Regions from separate parts of the Synechococcus sp. WH 8109 genome, predicted to be linked through region 1. Evidence: predicted binding sites of a transcription regulator. Region 1 holds the regulator's gene; each other region holds the start of a gene.
What was found. The regulator NtcA, encoded in region 1, controls nitrogen genes in cyanobacteria. The targets are predictions, from matches to a motif close to GTANCNNNNGNTAC.
Positions count from the first base shown of each region.

Region 2: the regulator NtcA is predicted to act here: its motif matches at 6,016-6,029, upstream of Syncc8109_RS11015 (circularly permuted type 2 ATP-grasp protein).
Region 3: the regulator NtcA is predicted to act here: its motif matches at 1,325-1,338, upstream of Syncc8109_RS11780 (DUF4278 domain-containing protein).

Region 1 is NZ_CP006882.1:245,543-253,392, forward strand. Features, by position in the region: gene Syncc8109_RS01185 (TatA/E family twin arginine-targeting protein translocase) at 1-200, shown strand, start outside; gene pth (aminoacyl-tRNA hydrolase) at 215-832, shown strand; gene Syncc8109_RS01195 (DUF3146 family protein) at 832-1,089, shown strand; gene Syncc8109_RS01200 (hypothetical protein) at 1,067-1,513, opposite strand; gene Syncc8109_RS01205 (DUF3084 domain-containing protein) at 1,510-2,661, opposite strand; gene ntcA (global nitrogen regulator NtcA) at 2,689-3,405, opposite strand; gene rph (ribonuclease PH) at 3,464-4,207, opposite strand; gene Syncc8109_RS01220 (cob(I)yrinic acid a,c-diamide adenosyltransferase) at 4,353-4,952, shown strand; gene dcd (dCTP deaminase) at 4,952-5,545, shown strand; gene thyX (FAD-dependent thymidylate synthase) at 5,557-6,279, opposite strand; gene Syncc8109_RS01235 (thioredoxin domain-containing protein) at 6,324-6,899, opposite strand; gene Syncc8109_RS12765 (hypothetical protein) at 6,963-7,466, shown strand; partial or broken gene Syncc8109_RS13140 (transglycosylase SLT domain-containing protein) at 7,599-7,850, opposite strand, start outside.
Region 2 is NZ_CP006882.1:2,043,300-2,051,149, forward strand. Features, by position in the region: gene Syncc8109_RS10995 (Zn-dependent hydrolase) at 1-755, opposite strand, end outside; gene asnB (asparagine synthase (glutamine-hydrolyzing)) at 937-2,961, opposite strand; gene Syncc8109_RS11005 (aspartate carbamoyltransferase) at 2,971-4,086, opposite strand; gene Syncc8109_RS13120 (hypothetical protein) at 4,248-4,376, opposite strand; gene Syncc8109_RS11010 (sodium:solute symporter family protein) at 4,394-5,824, opposite strand; gene Syncc8109_RS11015 (circularly permuted type 2 ATP-grasp protein) at 6,142-7,617, shown strand; gene Syncc8109_RS11020 (alpha-E domain-containing protein) at 7,611-7,850, shown strand, end outside.
Region 3 is NZ_CP006882.1:1,289,305-1,297,154, forward strand. Features, by position in the region: gene Syncc8109_RS12895 (hypothetical protein) at 462-707, shown strand; gene Syncc8109_RS13080 (hypothetical protein) at 800-934, opposite strand; gene Syncc8109_RS11780 (DUF4278 domain-containing protein) at 1,078-1,245, opposite strand; gene Syncc8109_RS07060 (hypothetical protein) at 1,594-1,776, opposite strand; gene Syncc8109_RS11785 (DUF4278 domain-containing protein) at 1,944-2,045, opposite strand; gene Syncc8109_RS12335 (hypothetical protein) at 2,691-2,867, shown strand; gene Syncc8109_RS11790 (DUF411 domain-containing protein) at 3,165-3,563, opposite strand; gene Syncc8109_RS12340 (hypothetical protein) at 3,850-4,029, opposite strand; gene Syncc8109_RS12900 (hypothetical protein) at 4,097-4,339, opposite strand; gene Syncc8109_RS11345 (hypothetical protein) at 4,594-4,983, shown strand; gene Syncc8109_RS07080 (Ig-like domain-containing protein) at 5,050-7,850, shown strand, end outside.

The DNA.
Region 1 (7,850 bases):
TGGCGGTTATCGGCGCAGTTGCTTTGTTGGTCTTCGGCCCGAAACGCCTACCCGAGCTTGGTCGGACACTTGGTAAAACCCTGAAGGGCTTCCAATCCGCGTCCAAGGAATTCGAACGCGAGATCAATAAAGCCATGGCTGAACCTGAAGTTTCCGGTGAGGCTTCAAAGCCGGTCGAAGAACTTCCCCCCAGCGACTGAGTTGATCCAGCGGTATGACCACTGATCTCAAGCTGGTGGTGGGTCTGGGAAATCCGGGAGCGAAATATGCCGGCACCCGTCACAACATCGGCTTCATGGCCTTAGAGCTTTTGGGTGAGCGCTCTGGGTTTAGTTTTCGTCATCAAGCCAAGTTGCACGGTCTCGCAGCCGATACAGGGGTTGGTGAGCAGCGGTTGCGCTTGCTGATGCCTCAGACCTACATGAATGACAGCGGTCGTGCCATTCGTGCGGCCCTCGATTGGTTCGGCCTGGAGCCTCACCAATTGCTGGTGCTGGTGGACGACATGGATCTTCCGCTGGGTCGTTTGCGGTTGCGGGCCCAGGGCAGTGCCGGCGGGCACAACGGTTTGCGCAGCACCATTCAGCATCTCGGGACCCAGGCGTTCCCGAGGCTGCGAATCGGCATTGGTGCGCCGGCTGAGAACCCTGCCGAACGCCGCGCCCGAACGGTGTCCCATGTTCTTGGTTCGTTCAGCAAGGCGGAGCAACCATGTGTCGGCGCTGTTCTTGATGCTGTTTTGGATGGGATTCAACGTCTTCAGCGCCAGAGCTTTGAGCGCGCTGGAACCTGGATCAACGGCTTCCGCTATGACCTGGAGCCGGTCGACTGATGCCGGCACTTCCGGCGACAACGGCCCATTTACGGGTGCTCCGACAGTGTTTTCAAGCCAAGTGCGTGGAGGGTGAAGTTTCTGCTGGAGGGTTTGAGTGGCAGTTTTCCTGGGCCTTTGATCGCGGCGAACTTGTGGTGGAGCCGTCCCTGGGACGTGCCCTGATTGAGGATGCCCTGCGACGGTTTCTGGTGCGTTCTGATTACAGGCTGGAACCGGGGGGTGATTACACCTTCATGGTCCGGGCCAGGTTCTGAGCGAGAACGTGGGAGCAGGCTCCGGCCATTTCAGGCGACATTGCAGGTGCTCCTCAAGCATCACCAAAGCTGCAACAGCATCCAGATCCACCGGTGGAATGCGCAGTCCTGCCGGCAGCATCCGTCGCCAACCTCGAGCCGGCCACAGCGCCCAATAACGCTGTCTTGCCCTCAGGGTTGTTCCCTGCTCCGGAACCACGGTGAGATGGCCCAGCCGTTCCAGTCGCTGGATCCAGGCTCGGCTTCCCGTGCCATCGCCGATCAGGATGCGGTCGAGAGCTTGGTCTTGATTCCACTGCTCCAGCCAGGGTTCGACGGCCTCCGGGGCTAGTACATGCCCTTCGCGCACCAGACCGAGCTGAAGATCGGCCAGCACAAGACCACATTTGCAGCGGCCTGGATCGAGAACGGCCACCCGTTTCATGGGGAGGCCTGAATGGTGACGACGACAGGATCGGCACTGTCGCTGACCCCCGCGGAAATCACTTCCAAGACCACGCTTTGGCTGGGTCCTTCCATCAGGGTCTGGGCCAGTTGGGAGAGGGCTGATCCATCGAACTGAAGGCCCTCGGTCAGGGATCCCCGCCGCTGCACTTCGGCATAGGCCGAGGCCAGGAGAAGGTTCAACCGTGTGCGAATGCCCTCTGGGGTGCGTTCACCCGGTTGCAGTGCGGTGGTGGCCAGCACATCTCCGCGTTGGGTCACCGGACGGTTCGGACGCACCTCGGGGAAGGCATAAACCGCTGTTTCACCCCGCAGCACATTGGTGGCTGAGCGCAGCGAGATCACCCAGGTCTCCGGTTTGCGGATGATGCTTTGCAGGCGTTCCACATCGCTGCGCGGAACGCGGATCAACTGGCGTTCGGGTGCTTCGCCAGGTCGCACTTTCCGGTAGGCGTTGAGATTGGCCTCCTGCAACAGCCTGTCGACAGCCTGTTTGGCCTGGTCCAGGGCATCGAGTCGAACAGTTGCTCTTGCCAAGGTCTGTCCGCTGCTGATCACCACCGATCCACGCCTCAAGGCGACCAGATTGCGTTCCAGTTCTTTGAGTTCCTGCTCACCGGCACGGATGCGGCTGCGAACGCTGTTGAGTTCTGCTTCCGTGCGCTGGATGTCTGCATCGCGTGAGGCGATGTCCTGGCTGAGGCGTTCACGTTCGGCTTCGAGTTGGGCCAGCTCCTTCTGAAGAGGAGCCAGTTCGAGGCGCAGGGTGTTGGCCCGTTGCTGCGATTGCTCGAGCTCAATGACGATCCGTTTGGTTTCCGTTTGGGTCTTGTCCCGTTCCCGCTCGGCTGCCTCCAGCTGTTGACGGCTGTCCTGGAGTTTCTCCTGCAGGGCATCCAGTTCAAACAGGCCCACCCGCAACTGCCGGCTCACCAGAAGCATCAGGCCAAGTGAGAGTGCGCTGATCAGGCTGCCGGTCAACACCGTGATCAAAACGGCGGTGCGCCGTGGGCGCATGCTGAACAAACTCAGTCGCGCTTTGCCGACACGGCTGCCCAAGCGGTCGCCCAGGGTCGACAGCACACCCCCGAGCACCAACAGAACCAGGATCAGTGCCCAGCCGCTCATGGCTGCACAAGTCGTGCGATGGCAGGCCTAGCTGAAGCGCTTGGCCAGCGCGATCGGATCCAGAACCGTGATTTTCTTGCGGTCAATCTGAACCAGACCGGACTGACGCAAGTCTCCCAGCAGACGCGTAATTGTGACGCGTGTTGAGCCAATTGCTTCAGCGATGGCCTGATGGGACAGGCGCAGGTCGATGGTGATGCCCAGCTCATCCGCTACTCCGAAATCCCTGCAAAGCACCAGCAGGAAGCTCACCAGCCGGGATGACATGTCCCGATGGGTGAGGGTTTCAATCATCGTCTCGGTCTGCAGAATCCGGCTGGAGAGACCCTGAAGCAATCGCAGGCCAACGCTGGTGTCTGCTTCGATGGCGGCCTTTACGGAGGTCGCCGGTGCCGTCACCATTTCGACCCGGGTGAAGGCCACAGCGTGATAGAAGCGGTCGGACCGTTGACCTGTCAGCAGCGACAGCACCCCGAAGAGGCTGTTCTCGCGGAGCAGGGCAACGGTGATCTCTTCTCCTGATTCGTAGACGCGGGATAGACGAACGGCTCCCCGGCGGATCAGATACACCCGTTCTGCGGGATCTCCGGGGAAGAAGATGGTCTTGTTGCGATCCACCAGTTCACTGCTGGCGCCATCGAGATCCCGGATGATCTCCAACAGAGAACGGTTGGCGGGCTCTGCGCTGGGAGCTGGAGCCACCATCTGCGGGGCGTATCGGCTGAAACCTCGGCTACTGGTCATGACAACCCCCTGTTGAAGCGAAGTTACGGAGCCGGCGGTGGCGGCCATGTAGCGGTTATTACGTAACGCTGCTGTGCTCGTTGAAGGCCTGGCGTTGCGCCTGCATCAGGGATGTCAATCCCGGCTCTGCTAGATCCAGCAGCTCATTGAGTTGGCTGCGACTGAAGGGCGCACCCTCCGCAGTCCCCTGGATTTCTAGCAGACGGCCATCGCCGGACTGCACAACGTTCAGGTCCACCTCGGCACGGCTGTCTTCGCTGTAGTCCAGATCCAGCAAGGCCTGGCCATCAACCAAGCCCACGGATACCGCCGCCACCTGATCGATCAGGGGCGATTGCTCCAGGACTCCTTGGTCCACCAGTGATCGGCAGGCCTGGTCCAGGGCGAGCCAAGCCCCGGTGATCGAGGCCGTCCGGGTGCCGGCGTCCGCTTGGATCACGTCGCAGTCGATCAGCAAGGTGCGCTCCCCTAGGCGCTCCATGTCGATCACGGCGCGCAGGCTTCGGCCAATCAGCCGCTGAATTTCCTGGGTGCGACCCGAGAGTTTCATCAGCTCCCGTGATTGCCGCTGTGGGGTGGATCCTGGCAGCAACCGGTATTCGGCGCTGAGCCATCCGAACCCTTCTCCCTTGCGCCAGCGGGGAACCTTGTCCTCCAAGCAAACGCTGCAGAGAACAGCGGTTCGGCCGGTGTGAACCACAAGAGAGCTCAAGGCAAACCCCATGGGATTCCAGTTCACCGAGAACGGTCGCAACTGCTGCGGGCGACGGCCATCAGTGCGTTGTTCAGGGGATTGACTCATCGGTGGTGTGCAGTTCGTCAAGCCTCGCAGGCGGTTGGTTCTCGCCCTGTCCAAACACCATGGGTGGTGTCAATCCCCTTGTGGAATGTGATCTCGCCGCTACATTCAAGGTCTTGCCGGGGTCGCCCGGACAGATGCTTCCGTGATGACCACAAGCCTCGCCGACCCCCAATCCTTCCAGAATTCCCTGGATCGGGATCAGCAGGCCTTACAGCGGGCGGGCCTGAGGCCCTTGCCTGACGTCTCTAACTCGCCACCCATACATCTGGTGGCTCCCGAAGGGCAGCTGCAAGTGCATACGGCGCCTTATCGAGGTAGTTTCGCCAGTGTGCTCAGCCAGTCCATGCGAGCTGCCGGCTTGGGCAGTCGTGTTCTGATCAGTCAGTTCCTCAAAGGGGGTGTGCAGCAAGGACCGGCCGGCCGGGTGCAGCTTTGCGGAGGCCTTGTCTGGCTGCGGCCGCAAGTTCCCCTCTGCCTCTCCTCGCCGGGGCATCCAGGTGGCGCGGAGGCGGTGGCTGAGGTTTGGTCCATTTGCCGCCAGCATCTGATCCAGGGAGATCTTGACCAGTTGGTGTTGGATGAAATCGGCCTGGCAGTGGCCTTCGGATACCTGGATGAAGCGGACGTGATTGCAGCCCTTGAGCAGCGGCCCGCTTCGATGGATGTGATCATCACTGGACCTGCCATCCCCGCCGGTGTGGTGGAGATGGCAGATCAAGTCACGGAGTTGCGCCGAGGTTTCTGATGCTCAAGTGCGATCGCTGGATCACCGAACAGGCCGGGCAGGGAATGATCGAGCCATTCCAGAGCGGTCTGGTCCGTCACCTGGAGCCGGAGCAGAAGCTGCGGCCAGTGCTGAGTTTTGGTTGCTCCTCCTACGGCTACGACTTACGCCTCTCTCCCCAGGAATTTCTGATCTTCCGGCATGTTCCAGGCACGGTGATGAACCCCAAGCGGTTCAACCCTGCCAACCTCGAACCCACTCCCCTTCATGAGGATGAAGACGGGCGTTATTTCATTCTCCCGGCCCATTCCTATGGCCTCGGTGTGGCCTTGGAGAAGTTGCGCGTTCCCCCCAACATCACCGTGATCTGCTTGGGCAAGAGCACCTATGCCCGTCTTGGAATCATCGTGAACACCACCCCGGCAGAAGCGAGCTGGGAGGGTCACCTCACCCTTGAATTCAGTAACAGTTCCGGTGCTGACTGCCGCATCTATGCCGATGAGGGCATCTGTCAGCTGCTGTTTTTTGAGGGTGATCCCTGCTCGACGACCTACAGCGATCGACAAGGCAAGTACCAGCACCAACCGGAACGGGTGACGCTGGCCAAGGTCTAGTTCTCTCCTGATTAGGGGGCCAAACGCGCCCGGTGCAGCCTGCTCTTTGAGTACCAGGCTGCAAATTCAGGGGCCCACTCCACCATGTGGGGCCACATCAGATCACAGAGCTGGCGGATCTCGAGCTGGGCATCGAGCTTGGCCCGCAGATCCATGAAGTGCAGGAACGCTCGCAGGCTGAAGCTCACCACAAAATGCTGGCGGTAGTCGAAGGGAAGGATGCCGCGGGCGTGCTCCTCGGCGAAGCCGGCCCTGAGCAGATCCCTGTAGCGCTCTGCGGCGCTCCGGCAGAGATCAAGATCCTGTTGGCGTAATGCTTCGGTGTAGGCGTATTTCTTGCCCTGTCGATCGCTGTACATACCGATGGGCCGCAGATAGAACACCTCTTCCAGGTCCAGGGCTCCATCCGCTGCACGGCAGATGCGTTCACCGGTGTAACGCATCGATTGCACATCGAAGCTCACTCCAACCCGGTGGGTGCGGGCCTGCTGCATCACCGAGTGCGGGAACCAGCCCACGTTCAGCACGATCTGCGCATGCTCCATCGGGCCGTAGTGGCCGCGTTCTCCAGACAGCAGGCGTTTTACACAGATCTCTCCAGCCCGCTGCTCATCTGGCCAGTTGGCACGATCTTCGGCCACGAATCCTTCGCTGTAGTCCTGATGCATGGCGGCGTACACGCATTGCTGCGGGTTCGGCGTAGCTGCGATCAGATCGACCCGAAAGCGGTCCATGGGAGCGTCAGAGTGACGAGTTGTGGTGATCATGGCGAGGCGTGTCAACCATGGCTGCGGGGCCCCGCGTTGGCTGGGCTCGAGGCCCCTGCCATCGCCTTGTTCGCAGAGGGGGGCGTCAGCAGCTGGCTGATGTTGCCGACGCCAGGTAAGGCCGGCAACGGCTGATTTTCAAGCAGTGCTGTGGTGAGCAGCTGGAGCTCCTCAGCGCTGCGAAAACCGAGGGATCGCCCCTTGGCTTCCCCCTCAGCGTTGAACAGGTTCAACTGGGGAATGCCGTTGACGTCGTAGCGATCAACAAGATCTTGCCAACGGGGGTTGTCGACGTTGACCAGAACAACATCGAGTCGATCTCGCGATTGCTTCTCCAAATCCAGCATCGAAGGGGCCATCTCTCTGCAGACCTGGCACCAATCGGCGTAGAACTCGATCAGCGTTGGGCGGCCGTTGGTTAACGCTGTTTGTGGGTCGAGGGATCGTCTCGCCAGCTGCTCCATCGGGCTTTCGCTCTGAATGCCACCGCGGAGGACAACCAGGCCGGTGGCCAGAGCCACCGCAATCAGCACCAGCACCCATCGCTGCGCTATGCCCAGGGGCGAAGACTCCGGGGTGCCTGTCATCGCACGTCAACCGCAGCGATCACTCTGGCAGCTCCTTCGAGAGGCCGCCGCTACCTTGATTCCATGCCAATTCTGCGACTGCTGAGCCTTCCGGTTCGTGCGCCGTTGCTGACGGTGCTGTTTCTCGTTGCGGTTGTGCTCGGCAACCATTGGCAGATTGTTCAGCCCTCCTTCACGTCTCCCTATGGCGTGAGTGCGGCCTGGTTCTGGGGTTTCGTGCTGCTTCAGACCCAGGTGGTTGTCGTCTTCTGCACCATGCCCGATCTGCTGTTGCGCCAGGTGTCGTTGCTGATGGCATCGAGCCGGGTGATGACGTTGGTGGTCACGCTGCTGGTGGTGATCACCGGTGGCATCTACCTGCTGAAGCTCAATGTGCTCACCGACGTTTTGATCTTGGCCTCAGCCGTGCTGTTGGCCAGGCTCGATCTCATCCGCATCGGTGTTCTGCCCGCCGCCGGGATTTGCCTGCTTTTGATGAGTTTGGTCGTGATCGCTGGCATCGTCGCCGGCACGCTTCTGCCCCACCCCACCGCCACTCTCTTTGCAGAACGATTGTTTGCCGCCTAGGTAGCCGAGCAGATTGTCCAGCACTTTCTTGGTGTAGAAGCGTGTTTCCGGGTAGGGAATGCGTTCCACCCAGAGCTCATCGTCGACTTGATCCGTGGGTTGCGCCCAAGAGGCCACAGCACCAGGCCCGGCGTTGTAACTGGCAATGCTGCGAAAGGGGTCGTTCTCCCATTGCTCCAGCAGGTGGTTGAGGTAGCGCGCGCCCAGTTCGAAGTTGTCGGCGGGATCCTTCAGCATTGCCGTACTGGTTGGTGCGTCAGCCATCTCTGTGGCCGTAGAGGGCAGCAATTGCATCACCCCTACGGCCCCAGCAGGGGAGACGACACCAGGAGCAAAGCGTGATTCCTGTTTGGCTATCGCTCGCAGCAGATTGGCTTGAATGCC
Region 2 (7,850 bases), 310 kb from region 1:
ACCGTCGCCACCGGATCTCCGGGATGACGGGAGGCCATGGCCTCGACGGCAAGAACAAGACGCGAGGCCGCCACGAGGGCGTCCTGTCGCAGCCCCATCGGTGTCGTGCCGGCGTGGTTGGCCTGGCCCTGCACCTTGATGCTGAACCGACGCTGACCAACAACACCCTCCACAACACCAATGGCATCACCGCGTTGCTCGAGAACACCGCCCTGCTCAACGTGCAATTCCAGGAAGGCGGCATAGGCCTCATCGGAGCGTCGGGCCGAGGCCAAGGAGGGCCAATGCCCGCCGATACGCGCCAGATTGTCCTGAATCGGCTGGCCATTGCTGGTAGCAAAACTCTCAGGGTCATCGGAGGCCGTGCCCGTCAAACCCTTGCAGCCCACCATGGTCGACTCCTCGTCGGCAAAGGCGATCAACTCGATGCCATGTCGCAGGCGCAGGCCCTGGTCTTGAAGAGCGCGGCAGGCTTCCAGACCGGCCAAGACTCCCAGGGCCCCATCAAAACGTCCACCGGTGGGAACCGTGTCGAGGTGAGACCCGGTGACCAAAGCAGGACAATCGGGATCAAGGCCTTCAAGGCGTCCGATCAAGTTGCCAGCAGCATCGACCCGCACCTGCATGCCGAGCTGCTTCATCCAATGGGCCAGCAACTCACGGCCCTGCACATCCTCAGGCGAGAACCCGCGTCGACAAACGCTGCCATCGGGCTTGGCACCAATTCTGGCCAGCTGCTCAATCGTTTCAACCAAACGATCACGGTTTGGTCGCGCGGCAACTTCGCTTGGCTCGATCCCGGTTGCGGATTTAGTCGGAGAAGCCGAGATGAGCGTGGGCAATGCCGTGACCTTCGTTTCAAACGGAGGTCAATATTCACCCGAAAACCCGCGGAGCCTTGTAGCTAGCGCAACGATTTAACCCTGACCAAAGAATTCAAACGGGCATCAGCACCCGCCAGCCCAGACGGTCAGCCTCCCGACGGGCCAGGGCTGGCACGTCTTCGGCCACAAACATGCGGTGCAGCATCTGCACACCCAGCAGGTGGTTGATCACCGCATCCATCTGCACACGCTCCGCATCAGTGGTAGCCGGGTCCTCATGACGCGCAAACAAGGCACGCACTCCGGCTTTGCTCAACAAACCAGCGGCATCGATCACCTCATCACTGAGGTAGTCGTCGGCGAGCTGCTTCATCTGCTCCCACTTCTCAGGCTCTGTGTGGGCTGGCGGCGCCATGAAGGCGAACTTCTCACGCCGATACAACACCTCCGGCAACAGGCCCGCCATGGCTTCCCGCAGCACGTATTTCTCGGTTTTCCCCTTGATCCGCAGTTCGGGCGGCACCTGCACCGCTACTGCTGCCAGATGATGATCCAGGAAGGCTGGTCGTGCCTCCATGGAATTGGCCATGTCGACCCGGTCGCCACCCCAGGTGAGGATCTGGCCCTCCAGCATGGTCTTGATCCAGACGTACTGGGCCTTGTCCAGGGCATGGCGCCCGTCCAGTTGATCCGCATCCAGTTGCTCGGCAATCGCCTTGCCCGGGGAGTAATCCTTCAGGGCTTCGGCATGGGACTGCGCCAGAAGCTCAGGCACCAAGGGCGCGCAGGCCAGCCACGGCTGCAGACAGCTGGGGGTGAAGCCGACCACCGCATCGAGATCGGGATCATCCACCTGGTTTTCAGCCAGCATCGCCCCTTGAACCAGGGCATTGGACTGCTGCAAAAGACTTTCCCAGCTGGCGCGCTCCTCCCGCGGCAGGTCATCCAAACCGTGCAGGAACATGTCGCGGCGAAATGCGGGATAGCCGCCGAACAGCTCATCTGAGCCTTCACCGGTCATCACAACTTTGTAGTCCACATCGTTGACGTGGCGGCTCATCAAGAACTTCGCCACCGCCAAGGTGTTGTAGATCGTTCGCTCGGCATGCCAGATGGTGCGCTCCATATGGCCATAGAGCTCCTGGCCCGAAAGACGCATCAGATCCTGCTCAGCCCCCGTGGCCTCGGCCATCTCCCGGGCGATCGGCGACTCGTCGTAACGGGCGTCATCAAATCCGATCGTGAACGCCTTCACCGGTGCCTGGCTGACGGCTGACGCCAAGCCGAGGATCGAACAGCTGTCGATGCCGCCGGAGAGGTAACAACCCACGGGCACGTCGGCCACCATGCGCAGCTCAACGGCCTCCAGCAACGCCGCACGAACGGCAGCGATGTGCTCGGCCTCAGTTCGGTTGGAGTCCCGCTCGTCTTTACGCGGAAAGTCGACATCCCAGTAGGTGGACTCCGATACCTCCAGCCGCCCACTCACCCGTTGCACCTTCAGCACATGGCCGGGCTTCACCTGGTGCACCCCCGCAAAGGCTGTGGTGCCGGGGACCATGGTCTGCATCAACTGGTGGAAGAGACCTTCCGAGGTGAAGCGTCGCTCCACCGCCGGATGGGCGAAGAGCACCTTCAACTCGGAACCGAACACCAGCCCCTCGGGCGTCATCGCCCAGTACTGCGGTTTAATGCCGAAGCGATCCCTCACTAGGTAGAGGCAGTCCTCTGCCCGATCAAACAAGGCGAAGGCGAACTCACCGCGCAACAGAGGCAGGGTCGCCTCTAACCCCTGGCGTTGGTAGAGCCGAAGCAGGATCTCTGAATCACTCTTGCTGCTGAAACGCACCCCTTGGGCGGTGAGGTCAGCCCTGATGCGCTGGAAGTCGTAAAACTCACCGTTGTGGGCCATCAGCACCTCACCGTCATCGGTGAGGAAGGGCTGCCGAGCCCGCGACTCGTTCAGGTCAATGATCGAAAGGCGCGCATGGCAGAAGCCGACGCCGGCCTGATCGAGCACCTCAACCCCGAAGCCGTCGGGCCCGCGATGGGCCTGGATCGCCGCCATGTTGACCAGCAGCTGGCGATCCACCGTCTGTTGACGGTCTGCATTGAAAACACCTCCGATTCCACACATCAGATCGCCTCAGATCACATCCATCACGCGTTCGGCCCGATCCACCATGCAGGTGAGCAGGGCCATCCTCAGGAACACGGCTCCCCTGGCCTGACTGAAATACCAGTTGTGGGGCGTGTCATCCAGGCAGGTGCTGAGTTCCGCTCCCCGCGCCAAGGGATGGAGCACAATCGCCTCCGGCTTGAATGGCATGTCGCGGGTGAGGCGAAATCCTCCGCCGTGCACTTCATAGGAATCGCCCACCCAGGCGATGGCGTTGATGTAAATGACATCCAAGTCGGGCACTTCAGCCTGCAGGTCGGTGCTGGAGCGCACCTTCATCCCACACGCTTCAAGCTCCTCCAACTGTCCTGGGTCGAACAGCGGCTGATCCGGCTCCAACCCGGGGGCGTGAATCACCACCACCTCGTCCACCGTCTGCGGGAATTTGGCCAGGATCCTCAACAGGGAGCGAACCGTTCGCATCCGCGAGGGAATCCCGACGATCCCAATGCGAATCCGATCTGCGGGTGCCACGTCCAACTCAGCGAGCTGGGGCCGCCACTTAAAGATTGTGTAGAGATCGGCCATCGCCTGGGTGGGATGCTCATCGATCCCATTTCCAGCGTTGATGATCGGGATCCGAAGGGTGGACGTCATTGCATAAACGGCACCGGGATCGCTATCCCGAAGCACCACACAATCGCCATAGTTGTTGAACATATGGGCGACATCTTCGAGAGACTCGCCCTTGGCAATCCCTGTGGTGGCCCTGTCGGTGATGTTGATGGAGGTACCGCCGAGTCGGTGCCAGGCACTGTCAAAAGACAGCCGGGTGCGGGTGCTTGGTTCGTAAAACGCGTTGATCAGAATCTTGCCGGTGAGTGGCGTGTTGTGACGGCAATAGCGATCTGGATTGCTTTCAAACTTCGCCGCCAGGCGAAACACCTGCAACAAAGCCTCGGGGCGAAACGGTTGGATCGACACCACGTGCTGATCCACCAAATCCTTCAAAGGCTCAACGTCTTCGGCAATCGCAGCCAACAGCTCCTGAGGTTGGTTCTGCCCATAGACATCGGGCCCCATCGGCTCAAACCGAATCTGGACCGACGACGCGTCCACAACTGCTGATTTGGCCTGTGCCATAGCGGAATCGGATCAACACCCTGTTTGCCAGACCGAGTGCTAGAGCCAGGAACTACATCTTTCACCGGTAACAACAACCACACTCCTGCGTCCACGAAGAAGCAGCTTCTTAAGCAAAGATCCGGAAAGGATTGTGCTGGGGTGGACGGCTAAAGGAGACATCACCAAACCCGGCCATTGCGCCACTCCACCCACCAGATCAGCAGCAACACGAGCACCGACAGCACCAGGGCGAACTGACTGGCCACCAGCAAAAACTGAAAGCCAGACAGACCAACAAGGCCGGCCATCAAAGGAAGCGTTTGGATCATCCCTCCTCCTGCAACAAGGTGAAGTCGAAGCGTTCCGGCCAGAACCGACTGCCCATCAGCATCACAATCGCCGACACGGCCGCCGAAAACACAGCAGCGCAGTAAGGCGCGATCAGCACATAGGCGAGCAGGCCCACAACGCTGCCGGCGAGCATGGCCGCAATGGCAGCCGTACGGTTGGCTGTACGCCAGTACAAACCGCAGGCCACAGGCCAGACCGTGGATGCCACCAGGGCACCGGTGAAAAACAGCACCGACGCAAGCGAATCCAGCCGTGGCCAGGACAGCGCCAGGGTGACGACGGCCAGTCCCACCACCATCAGCCGCGCCGCCTGCTTGAGCTGCAGGTCGCTGGCCTGAGGCCGCAACAGGCGGAAGTACACATCCTCCGCCAACAGATCGGCGGTGGATGCCAGCAGCGAATCGAGGGTGGAGGTGAGTGAGGCAAACACCACCACAAACACCAGGGCCGCGCCGCCGGCCCCGAGCAGATCGGCTGCCATCACGGGAAACACCATGTTCACCTGCTCGAGGGGCAACTCACGGGCCAGGGCCACCAGGCCAATGGAGCCCGTCACCATCGGCACGCTCATCCAGGCGATGCCCCCCAAAACAAAAGAGGTCATCACGACCGAGCGCCGACTGGCGAAAACCCGGGACCACCAGATGTTGTTGTGAAAGACCTCGCCCATCGAAAAGAGGGCGGAATTCCAGGCGATCAACAAGCCCGCCGGCAGCAGCAGATCAAGCCGATCGGGATGCCGGGCCACCAAAGAGGCATGCACCTCAGGCATCGGGAATTGACGGAAGGCGAGCACCGCCACCACCGCCAGCAGCACCATGATCAACAGCGACTGGATGAAATCGGTGCCGATCACGGCCCGCATCCCGCCGAACAGGGTGTAGACGGTGGCGACACCGATCACCACCACCATTCCCACGTGGTAATCAAAGCCTGAAAGCGCCTGCAGCAGCAGGCCAGCACCCATCGCCTGGGTCATCAGAAAGCCCAGGGTGTAGATCGCGGTGATCACCATGAACACCCACCAGGCCAGACGCCCGTAGCGCAGGCGAATGAAGTCGCCGCTGGTGCGCCCGTTGGGCATCAACTGCTTGATCCGCGAGGCCAGGGGGGCGAACAGAATCAGGCCAAGCCCGGCCAGGGCATAGCTGAACATGCCCCAGAGGCCGGTTTTGTAGCCGAATTCAGGGGCGAGCAGGGTGGTGTTGCCGGTGACCCAGGAGGCCATCAACGTGGCCGTGCTCAGGGCAAGCCCGATGTTGCGCCCCGCCAGCATGTAGTCATCAGCATTGCCTTGACCGCGCCGGCCCCAGGCAATCCCCAGCGCCACCCAGAGAACAGAGAACAGCACCACCAACGCCCAGGCGATCCCGGGCTGAAGGAAGGGAACCGAGTCAGCGGACATCCGTCGACCCCCTGCGGTTCCAATACAGGTGTCCGCGCAGAATCATCACCACCGTCGCCGCAGTCACAACGGCACCAAGGGCAAAGATCAGACGCGCCCAGAGCAATTCATCCAAGGCGAAGAGCGTTTGAACTCCAGAAACAGATAAGCAAAGGAGGCACCCTGCCCTTGGCCCCATGGCCTCGATTCAGGTGCCTACGGATACCCAAACAACAGGTGACCAGCGTCCTCTTGCCTGAAATTGCGGAATGTGTAGCAACCACCACCCGAAGTGGAGTGGGGCGACGCCTTGGATACGTCTGGCTTGTGCGATCAGGATGTTCACTGACTACAAACCGACGGTCGGCTTCGACGAATATTTCTGCGGTGAAACGGCCACACCACGCGCCGATCTGGCCCCACTACTCGCATCACTGGGGCAGATGGGATTGCCCGAGCTCAACCGCAGCCATGCCTCAGCCAGCCAGCTGCTGCGTCGCCTCGGCGCCACCTTCCGCCTCAACGATTCCGGGCTCAAAGGCAGCGAACGAATTCTCCCCTTCGATCCCTTGCCTCGGCTGATCGGCCGCAGCGACTGGATCACCCTGGAGCGGGGACTGCTGCAACGCCTGGAAGCCATCGACTGCTTCCTCGCTGACATCTATGGCCCCCAGCAGATCCTCAACGACGGTGTGATCCCACGGGAAGACGTGGAAAGTTCCTCCGGTTGGCGACCTCAGATGCAGGGCATCAGCCTGCCCCTCAACCGCTGGTGCCACATCTCCGGGCTCGACCTGATCCGCGACGGCAAGGGCACCTGGCGGGTGCTGGAAGACAACCTGCGCTGTCCTTCAGGGGTGGCCTACTTCCTCGAGAACCGTCGGGTGATGAAACGGTTGTTCTCTGGCCTGTTCGAAGGACGTGCCGTTCAACCGATCGACGACTATCCCTCCCATCTGCTGCGCACCCTTCAAGACCTGGCGCCCTGGAGTGACACCCCCCGCGTGGCGATCCTGACGCCCGGGGTGTTCAACAGCGCCTATTTCGAACACAGCTATCTGGCCCAAGAAATGGGCATTCACCTGGTTGAGGGGCGCGATCTGGTGTGCGAAGGCGGACGGGTGTGGATGCGCAGCACCAATGGCCTGGAACCCGTGGATGTGATCTACCGCCGCATCGACGATGATTTTCTTGATCCCACCGTGTTCCGTAAGGACTCGATGCTGGGGGTGCCGGGCCTGATCGAGGTGCTAAGGCAAGGACGGGTCGCCATCGCCAACGCCCCTGGCACCGGCATCGCCGACGACAAGCTGATCTATGCCCACGTGCCGGCGATGATCCGCTACTACCTCGATGAGGAGCCGATCATCGAGAACGTTCCCACCTACCTCTGTGCCCGGCCAGACGATCAGCGCTATGTGCTCGAACACCTCGAGCAACTGGTGGTGAAGTCGGTGGCGGAAGCCGGCGGCTACGGAATGCTGATCGGCCCCCAGGCCAGCCGATCGGAGCTGGCGGACTTCGACACAAAGATCCGTGCGAATCCCCGCAACTTCATCGCGCAGCCCACGCTGCAACTCTCCACAGTGCCGTCCCTCAGTGACGGAGAGCTCTACCCCTGCCACGTGGATCTGCGCCCCTATGTGCTGCGCGGCGCAAGCAGCTGGGTGAGTCCAGGGGGGCTGACGCGCGTGGCCCTCAAGCGTGGCTCGCTGGTGGTGAATTCGTCCCAGGGCGGCGGCTGCAAGGACACCTGGATCGTCGACGATCAAACGATGGCAGCACCGCAAGCCCAGGAGGCTGTGCCGTGCTGAGCCGCGTTGCCGATTCGCTCTACTGGATCAACCGCTATCTGGAACGCGCCGAAAACATCTCGCGCTTTCTGGAAGTGAGTGAAGCGATGGCATTGGACTGTCCTCCGGGCAGCGCCGAACCGTGGCTGCCGCTGGTGGAGGTGACGGGGGATCGCCACCGCTTCGATACGGCCTACCCCGGTGCCACGCCCAAACAGGTGGTGCGCTTCCTGCTGCTGGACCGCAGCAATCCC
Region 3 (7,850 bases), 1.0 Mb from region 1:
GGCAGTCAATGCAGCACAAATGTGCCATCAAGAGGATATTCTTTCAATCCTCATGACCAAAAGAACTTAGTTTGAATAGCATCAATAGCTTATTTCAGTGCTCTAGTAAAAACAGCTTTTCTCAGTCAAAGCTAAGTTTGAGAGAAGCTCCTGTGGCTTCTCTGTTTCCACTTCTTGAGCCCTGACTATTGTTGGCGTGAGCACCAGCAGAGAGGCAGCAACCGCCGAGACCAGGTAGTTCATGAAGTACTCAAGGCCGATCTACCCCTGGCCCAGGACTGGGTGGACGAGCTTCGCCACGTGGGTGAAGCCGAGCGAATGAAGCCTCGGAGCCCAGTTCATCTACTTCTGTGATGTTATCCCTGTGGCGTTGGGTCAGGGGGTAGCCCCTAGAGCAGCTATGTGATTCTGCGATTAACCATCTGGAGCCCCCTCAATACAGCTGCTCAGATGATCTGGACATGAAACAAGCTCTCTTTGCACTGCTTATTATCGAATCAGCGACACCTTCTGCGTTAGCTCAAAAGGAGATACCTAAGGCTTTAAATCATGACCAGTGTCCTCTGGGTAACCTAAACACCCTCGGCTCGACTTGCGTCTGTCCCATTTATTACGAGGTCGCACCCACGAACGGCAAAGCCTGCAAGTCGGGCTGGATGAATATTGGCGCTGCCTACTGCAAGAAGAAGACACTCGGGATCTTTTAATCGGATCAACGTTGTGCTCTACGAAAGCAGCGATTCAGATATTGGGAGCTATGCGTTAAAAGGACAGCATTGACCCAGTTAATGACGCCTGTCTAGATGGTTTCACAAGTCACAATGACCGCCATGGCGGCGAAGAAAAGGAACGTCAACCAGTTCCCGCCAGCCGCGGTTACAAACATTGCCGCAATGAGCACCGCGCTAATAGCGATCTTCAAGCGGTCGTCCATAAAAAGCTGATTCCTTTTTTCAGTCTGGCGTCAGCCCGCTTCGTTCGAGAGCCGAGCCCACTAGCTTCTGCCATGTCGGCGCTTGCAGGCAAAAAGAACCCCCGCCGAGGGCAGGGGATAGGGATCTTCTGATTAAGCCCTGATCACTTGGTGTAGGACGCACCTCGGTAGTTCAGGATTGGATGAGCATTGTGAGCGATTTCTTCGCGGCAGGTGTTGTAGTGCTCGCGGCGGTAGGTCAGCTCGACACAAGCTTTGGGCGAGGCTGCTGGAGCTTCGTAGGAGTGACCTCTGTAGAGAAGAGCAGTCATGGTTAGTTCCTCAGAAAATTCCAAGTCCCCGTTCCGTGGCTTGGAGTGTCTGCGCCCCTTCGAAAGGGGTGAACGTTGTGTAGCAGTTGCTACAAATAAACTATACGCCTAAGCCAAGCCCTGGGTTTACAGCCTTGCCTGGTTTCAGGAGCCCAGCCGATAGAAGGGGCTCTCAGCCCCTGGGAACGCCAATGGTGATCGACGTTCAGCGGTCGTCCTCCTTAGATCTCGGATCGTTCTCCTTGTATCTAGGCAGGTCAGTGGGGTGAGCCAGGACGTAAACGACTGCCGCAGAGATCACCACGGTCACGATGATGAGTGCAGTGATTGCTGATGAATAGTCGGTCATCAGGCTTCAACCTCAGCCTTTTTATCGCCTGTGCCTTTGATCTCTTCAGTTGTTGCTTCGGCTGATTTGGACTTGCTGAAGGAGCAACCGCCAGCGTTGGCGACGTTGGCGAAAGCAGCCATAACCATGATCGCGATGACCACAGTGCCACCGAAGAAGGCGATGTTCGGATGACGGCTCACGAGAGCTATTGCTGGAAGTTTGCGAAGCCTATTCACCTGTTCAAGGAATCTGCGTCACCCCGCTTCGTGTGTTTAGCCCATCTCCTTCAGCACCTCGGGGCTGACAAATAGGCAAAAAGAAACCCCCGCCGTAGGCAGGGGCTTGTGATCTTCTGACTAAGCCTTGATCACTTGGCGTAGGAAACTCCGCGGTAGGTCAGAGCAGGCTTATCGGAGGTGCCAGCCACTTTTTGCTGGTCGTACTTCTGGCCGCGGTAGGTCAGGGTCATTTGTGGTTCCTCAGAAATCCAGGTCCCCGTTCCTTGGCCTGGTGATCTGCGCCTCGCAGAAGCGAGGTGAACGTTGTTTGTAGCAGTTGCTACAGACCCTTTATAGGGGCAGTGCCAGACCCTGTGTCGTTCAGATGGATACACAGCGCGTTTCTGGCTGTATTCAGCTCAATGCCCTCATCCAATATCCAGGCAAGCGGAGCCCCGAGCGATTGAAGCTCCGCTGCACCACCAGCTCTGCCAGTGCGGTGCGATTCAGTAGTAACCGTCCTAACTTCGGCTGAATCGCGTTACCAACTACCGAATCGCAGACAGGGTGATCCGCCGTGCATGAGAAGCAGATCATCCGAGCCAAGCCCACCACCTCTCTCGGGGGCGAGTCTCTGCAGAGGTCATAGCCCCAATTGCCTTCACGGCGCCACAACGCATAAATCGCGCCTGCGTCAACTGGCTTGAGGCTTTGACTTGCAAGCTCCAGCTGCAATGGGTGAGCAGCTGGAGATACTGGAGAACGGTGGCCGCGTCCTTGACGTGTGACGAAGGCAACAGTTTGTGTTGTTGAGTCCCGGACATTGCGCTACGTGGACCACAGCGTTTTCGAAATTCGTGCAGGGTTGATGAGTTCTCCGTTTTTTGGAGTGTGTTGTGGACTATTCCTACCGTGATTGTCTGAGCGAAGAAATTGAGATCCTTCAATTAATGCTTTACCGGGAAGAGTTCGTTCAAGATCCAAGTGCACGCAAGCATTGTGAACCTCTTTTGGATAAGTTAGAAGTAGATATAAAGGCACTTTCTGATCTCGATGCTCAGGTGGCTGCTTAGTTCCTATGAGCGATGGTTGTTTGGCGCCGAATTGAATGAGTAGGGATAAGCATCCGGGGTGGTTGGTATGTAGATCAACTTCCGCTATGTAAAGCAGCGTTAACCGTGAGCAACAAACCAACTCCTCGTTGTGGGAAGGTTCAGAACATGAGTGAAAACACAAAAGAGATTCCGGTCTGGGTCGGCGGAGAGTCAGGGCAGCGGAAGCGGTACTTGAGATCTTTAGAGAAGGACCTGGCAGCTGAGCTGGGGCCTGATTGGCGGAATGTGATTGAGCTGGCTGAGGACAGCTAAAGCTCAGTAACGAGCAAATACAGAGGTTGTTCCGTCATGGTTAATGGCAAGAACCTCAAAAGGTTCAGCCTCGACGCCAGGAACTTCCATCCCAGGAGAACTCATTGGCATCCCTGGAACCGCCAGACCTCGGATATTGGGCCGTTCCCTCAAAAGGCGCTGAATCGCAGATGCAGGTACATGCCCTTCAATCACAAATCCCTCCACATCAGCGGTGTGACAAGAAGCCTGTTGAGAGCTGACACCATGCTCCTGCTTCACGTCATTCATGTCCTCGGTGACATGGTCATCAATGCGAAACCCCGCGGAGGCGATGTGTGCTCCCCATTGAGTACAGCAGCCGCAACTCGTTGATCGATAAACCGTCATCTGCGGGCCCGCCGCACTGCTGGTATCAGGCATCGCAGCATCCCCTTTCACGTCTCCATGTCCGTGAACAGGTTGAATCCCCAGGAGCAGCGAGCCGACTACGCAAGCTACAACGAAGCCCTGTCGCGCAGAAGCTTGCCAACGGGCTACGGAACGCGATTCCTTCATGGAGTCGTCTACGAAGCGAACATAGTCGATTTCTGCATTATCGCGACTTGCTCTGACTCGTCGGCAAATGCTGCTGCGCAACGTGATTGAGGCTTCGGAGGCGATGCGGAAGACGGGGTGGAGACGCTGCCCTCCGCCTGTCCGATAGCCATCATTTGGACATGACCAGGCCACAGCGAATCGCCATCACCGCTTTTCTGTCGGCTCTGTTTGTGCCGTCGTTGTTCCTTCTGCCTGTCTGGTGTTTGAAGAGCGAAGCAATGAAGTCGCTGCTCTGGGGTCTGAGTTCCAGCACGCCTCCATTGGTCACCACGTTGGTGGCTTGGGCCATCCCATTGATCGTGTTTGCCGTCCTTTGCTCGGTGTTTGCTTGGGTCGTCGCAAGGATCTGGCGCTGACTACTGCTGTTGCTGCATCTGCTGCTGACGCTTGGTCTGTGATGCAGTGAGCTTGACGTTGGCTGCACCAAAGGCAGCATCTAGTCCAGCCTCATCAGTCCATTGGCCGTAGTGCTTCATGTGGGTTCGCACGTTATGGCCCATAGATGCGGCGAGCTGTCTGAGAGGTATGCCGGCTAAGGCTCCTCGGTAGGCGTAGCCATGCCGAAGGCTGTATGGGGAGAGCCCAGGATTGGCTTTCACCAGCGCAGCCCAATAGCGATGACAATCTAGGTATTGCCTGAAGGTGTGCCCACAGGTTTTGAAGTCTTGGGCGTTCAGGATGCCGACCGGCAGCTTGATTAGCCCGCTGCTGACTTGAGCCAGAGCCTGACCTGATGCATCTGCGAGTTCTGGAATCTCCAGTGGGTAGGCAATGCGATCGGGCTTGGGAGCCTTTGCTGTTGCTCGGTTGCGTTTGACGTTGCCGATCTTGAGCTCCCCGCCCTCCACACGCGTTGCTTTCAGCTCTGCTGGACGTAGACAAACAGACCAACAAGCGTGACGGCGAGGCGTATCTGATCTTGTTTTTCATCGGCGTCACCATGGCTGCTTTGACCATGTTTGTGGCCTACGCAATCGATGAGCACAGCAAACACGATCACAGCGGTTACATCGCTTTGCTTTGGATGTTGATTGGCTTGGGTGGTGTTGTGTGCTCAGCAGACCTGGGAAGTCTTCAATGCAGGGTCAAGCTTTTTCTTCTAGGGCTCTGGCAGAGGGAGCAGGAGCTGCTGGGTTTTACCACTTTAGGTTTTGGTCAATCCATGGACCTCACTGATGCTTGCAGGAAGGTTCATCAGATAGGCGGGGATTGCCCTCCATTCGCTCTGAAGGAAATTGGATAAGCGCGTAAGATTAAATGCGTTGACGATTAGGCATCTCAACAAAATTCTAACGAGCGGGAAATCCACATGCGTCCTAATCAGCTTCAAAATAAAATAGAGACATCAGTACTTCACTCAAGAGGATGCACCTGTAAATGTTGCAACGGTAATACTACAGTCAAGGGAGGCCAAAGCACCAATAATTTTGCAGCATCACTTGGGACACTCGATGAATTAGCCAATTATCTTGAAAGCGGCTACTGGAATGCACAAGGTCGTAGCACCCGCAAATTCAACCTCGCATCCAAGCCAAATCTTTATTACAATACAACAGGGAATACTAAAGATTCAAATGGCGTCTCATCGGAGCGCTCAAACTTAATTGAAGAAGCATTCAAATTACTGGCATCAACTCTAGGAATTAATTTTCAAAAAACAAATGCCGCTGGGGCGGATTTTCGTTTTGGAGATAATGATAGTGGAGCATACGCGCGAACGTGGACCTCGGAAGGCGAAGTAACGTATTCAGAAATAAATATCGCATCAAGTTGGCACTCCGGGAGCACCTCCCTCGGAGACTATTATTTTCAGACAACACTTCACGAAATAGGTCATGCATTAGGCCTCGGTCATCTTGGAAATTATAATTTTTCTGCCAACTATTCATATGACGCTGATTTCATAAATGACTCATGGCAATCATCCATGATGTCGTATTTTGATCAGACAGATAATACTTCTATAGACGCAAGTAAGGTGTATCTAAGTACTCCGATGGTGGCAGACTGGATTGCATTAGACGACCTATACGGCCAATATGGCTTCGGAATAAACAATGCTTTCACGGAAGACACGATTTATGGATTTGATACAAATATCGGAGAAACAACAAGTCTCGTATTCAATAAACTAAAAGATTTAATTCCTACTACCGCATACACGATTGTGGATGGAGGTGGAAGTGACACTCTAGACCTAAGCGGCTTTGCTGCAACTCAATTAATTGATCTGCGCCCATCAGACAAGTACGCCACTAATATTTATGCATCCAATATTGGCGGAAAGATTGGCAACCTAAGCTTTGCGCCAGGAACCTTCATAGAATCAGTAATTGGCGGTTCTGGGGCGGATACATTTCGCGGGAATAATGCTAATAATAACTTTGATGGTCGAGATGGAGACGATACGGCACTATTTAATGGAGAATTAAGTGATTATAGCTTTAATTTAGACGGACAAAGTATTGTTGTTTCTGACCTTAGAGATGGCAGTCCTGACGGACAGGATACCCTCACAAATATTGAGAACATTGATTTTAATGGAACTATTTTTGGGTGGAACGATCTACTCATACGTCTAGATGTAATCGCGCCAACCATCGCCATCACTCATGGCGATGCTGATGACTCCCTGCGCGCAGGAGAAACCGCAGCCCTCACCTTCACCCTTTCAGAAGCATCCACCGATTTCGTTGAATCCGATGTCACTGTCTCTGGCGGATCGCTTTCTAACTGGACTGCTGTTTCCAGCACCGTCTATACCGCCACCTTCACCCCAACAGCCGACAGCACCACCAACGGTGTGATCTCAGTCGCGAGTTCGAAATTTTCCGATGCCGCAGGCAACACCAACAACGACGGTTCCGATGCCAATAACTCTGTCACCTTCACCGTTGATACCGTTCGCCCAACCATCGCCATTACTGATGACGATGCTGATGACTTCCTGAGCGCAGGCGATACATCAACACTCACCTTCACCCTTTCAGAAGCATCCACCGATTTCGTTGAATCCGACGTCACGGTCTCTGGTGGATCGCTTTCCAACTGGATCGCTGCTTCCAGCACCGTCTACACCGCCACCTTCACTCCAACAGCCGACAGCAGCATAAATGGCGTGATTTCAGTGGCGAGTTCGAAATTTTCTAACTCCTCTGGCAACACCAACGACGACGGTTCTGATGCCAATAACTCCGTCATTTTCTCTATCGATACCGTCAGGCCCACTATTGCTGTCACATCCGATGTCTCGTCCCTGAAAGCAGGAGAAACCGCAGCCCTCACCTTCACCCTTTCAGAAGCATCCACCGATTTCGTTGAATCCGATGTCACTGTCTCTGGCGGATCGCTTTCTAACTGGACTGCTGTTTCCAGCACCGTCTATACCGCCACCTTCACCCCAACAGCCGACAGCACCACCAACGGTGTGATCTCAGTCGCGAGTTCGAAATTTTCCGATGCCGCAGGGAACACCAACAATGACGGAGCTGATGCCAATAACTCCGTCATTTTCTCTGTCGATACCGTCAGGCCCACCATTGCTGTCACATCTGATGTCTCCTCTTTAAAAGCTGGTGAAACCTCGACACTGAAATTCACCCTCTCAGAAGCATCCACCGATTTCGTTGAATCCGACGTCACCGTCTCTGGTGGATCTCTTTCCAACTGGACCGCTGTCTCCAGCACCATCTACACCGCCACCTTCACCCCAACAGCCGACAGCACCACAAATGGTGTGATTTCAGTGGCGAGTTCGGAATTTTCCGATGCCGCAGGGAACACCAACAACGACGGAGCTGATGCCAATAACACCGTCACCCTCTCCGTCGACACCGTTAGGCCCACCATTGCCATCACATCTGATGTCTCCTCTTTAAAAGTTGGTGAAACGTCGACATTGACATTCACCCTCTCAGAAGCCTCCACCGATTTCGTTGAATCCGACGTAAGCGTTTCTGGTGGATCTCTTTCCAATTGGACCGCTGTCTCCAGCACTGTTTACACAGCTACGTTCACGCCAACAGCAGATAGCACCACAAATGGTGTGATCTCAGTCGCAAATTCGAAATTTTCCAACTCTTCTACCAACAACAATAACGACGGAGATGA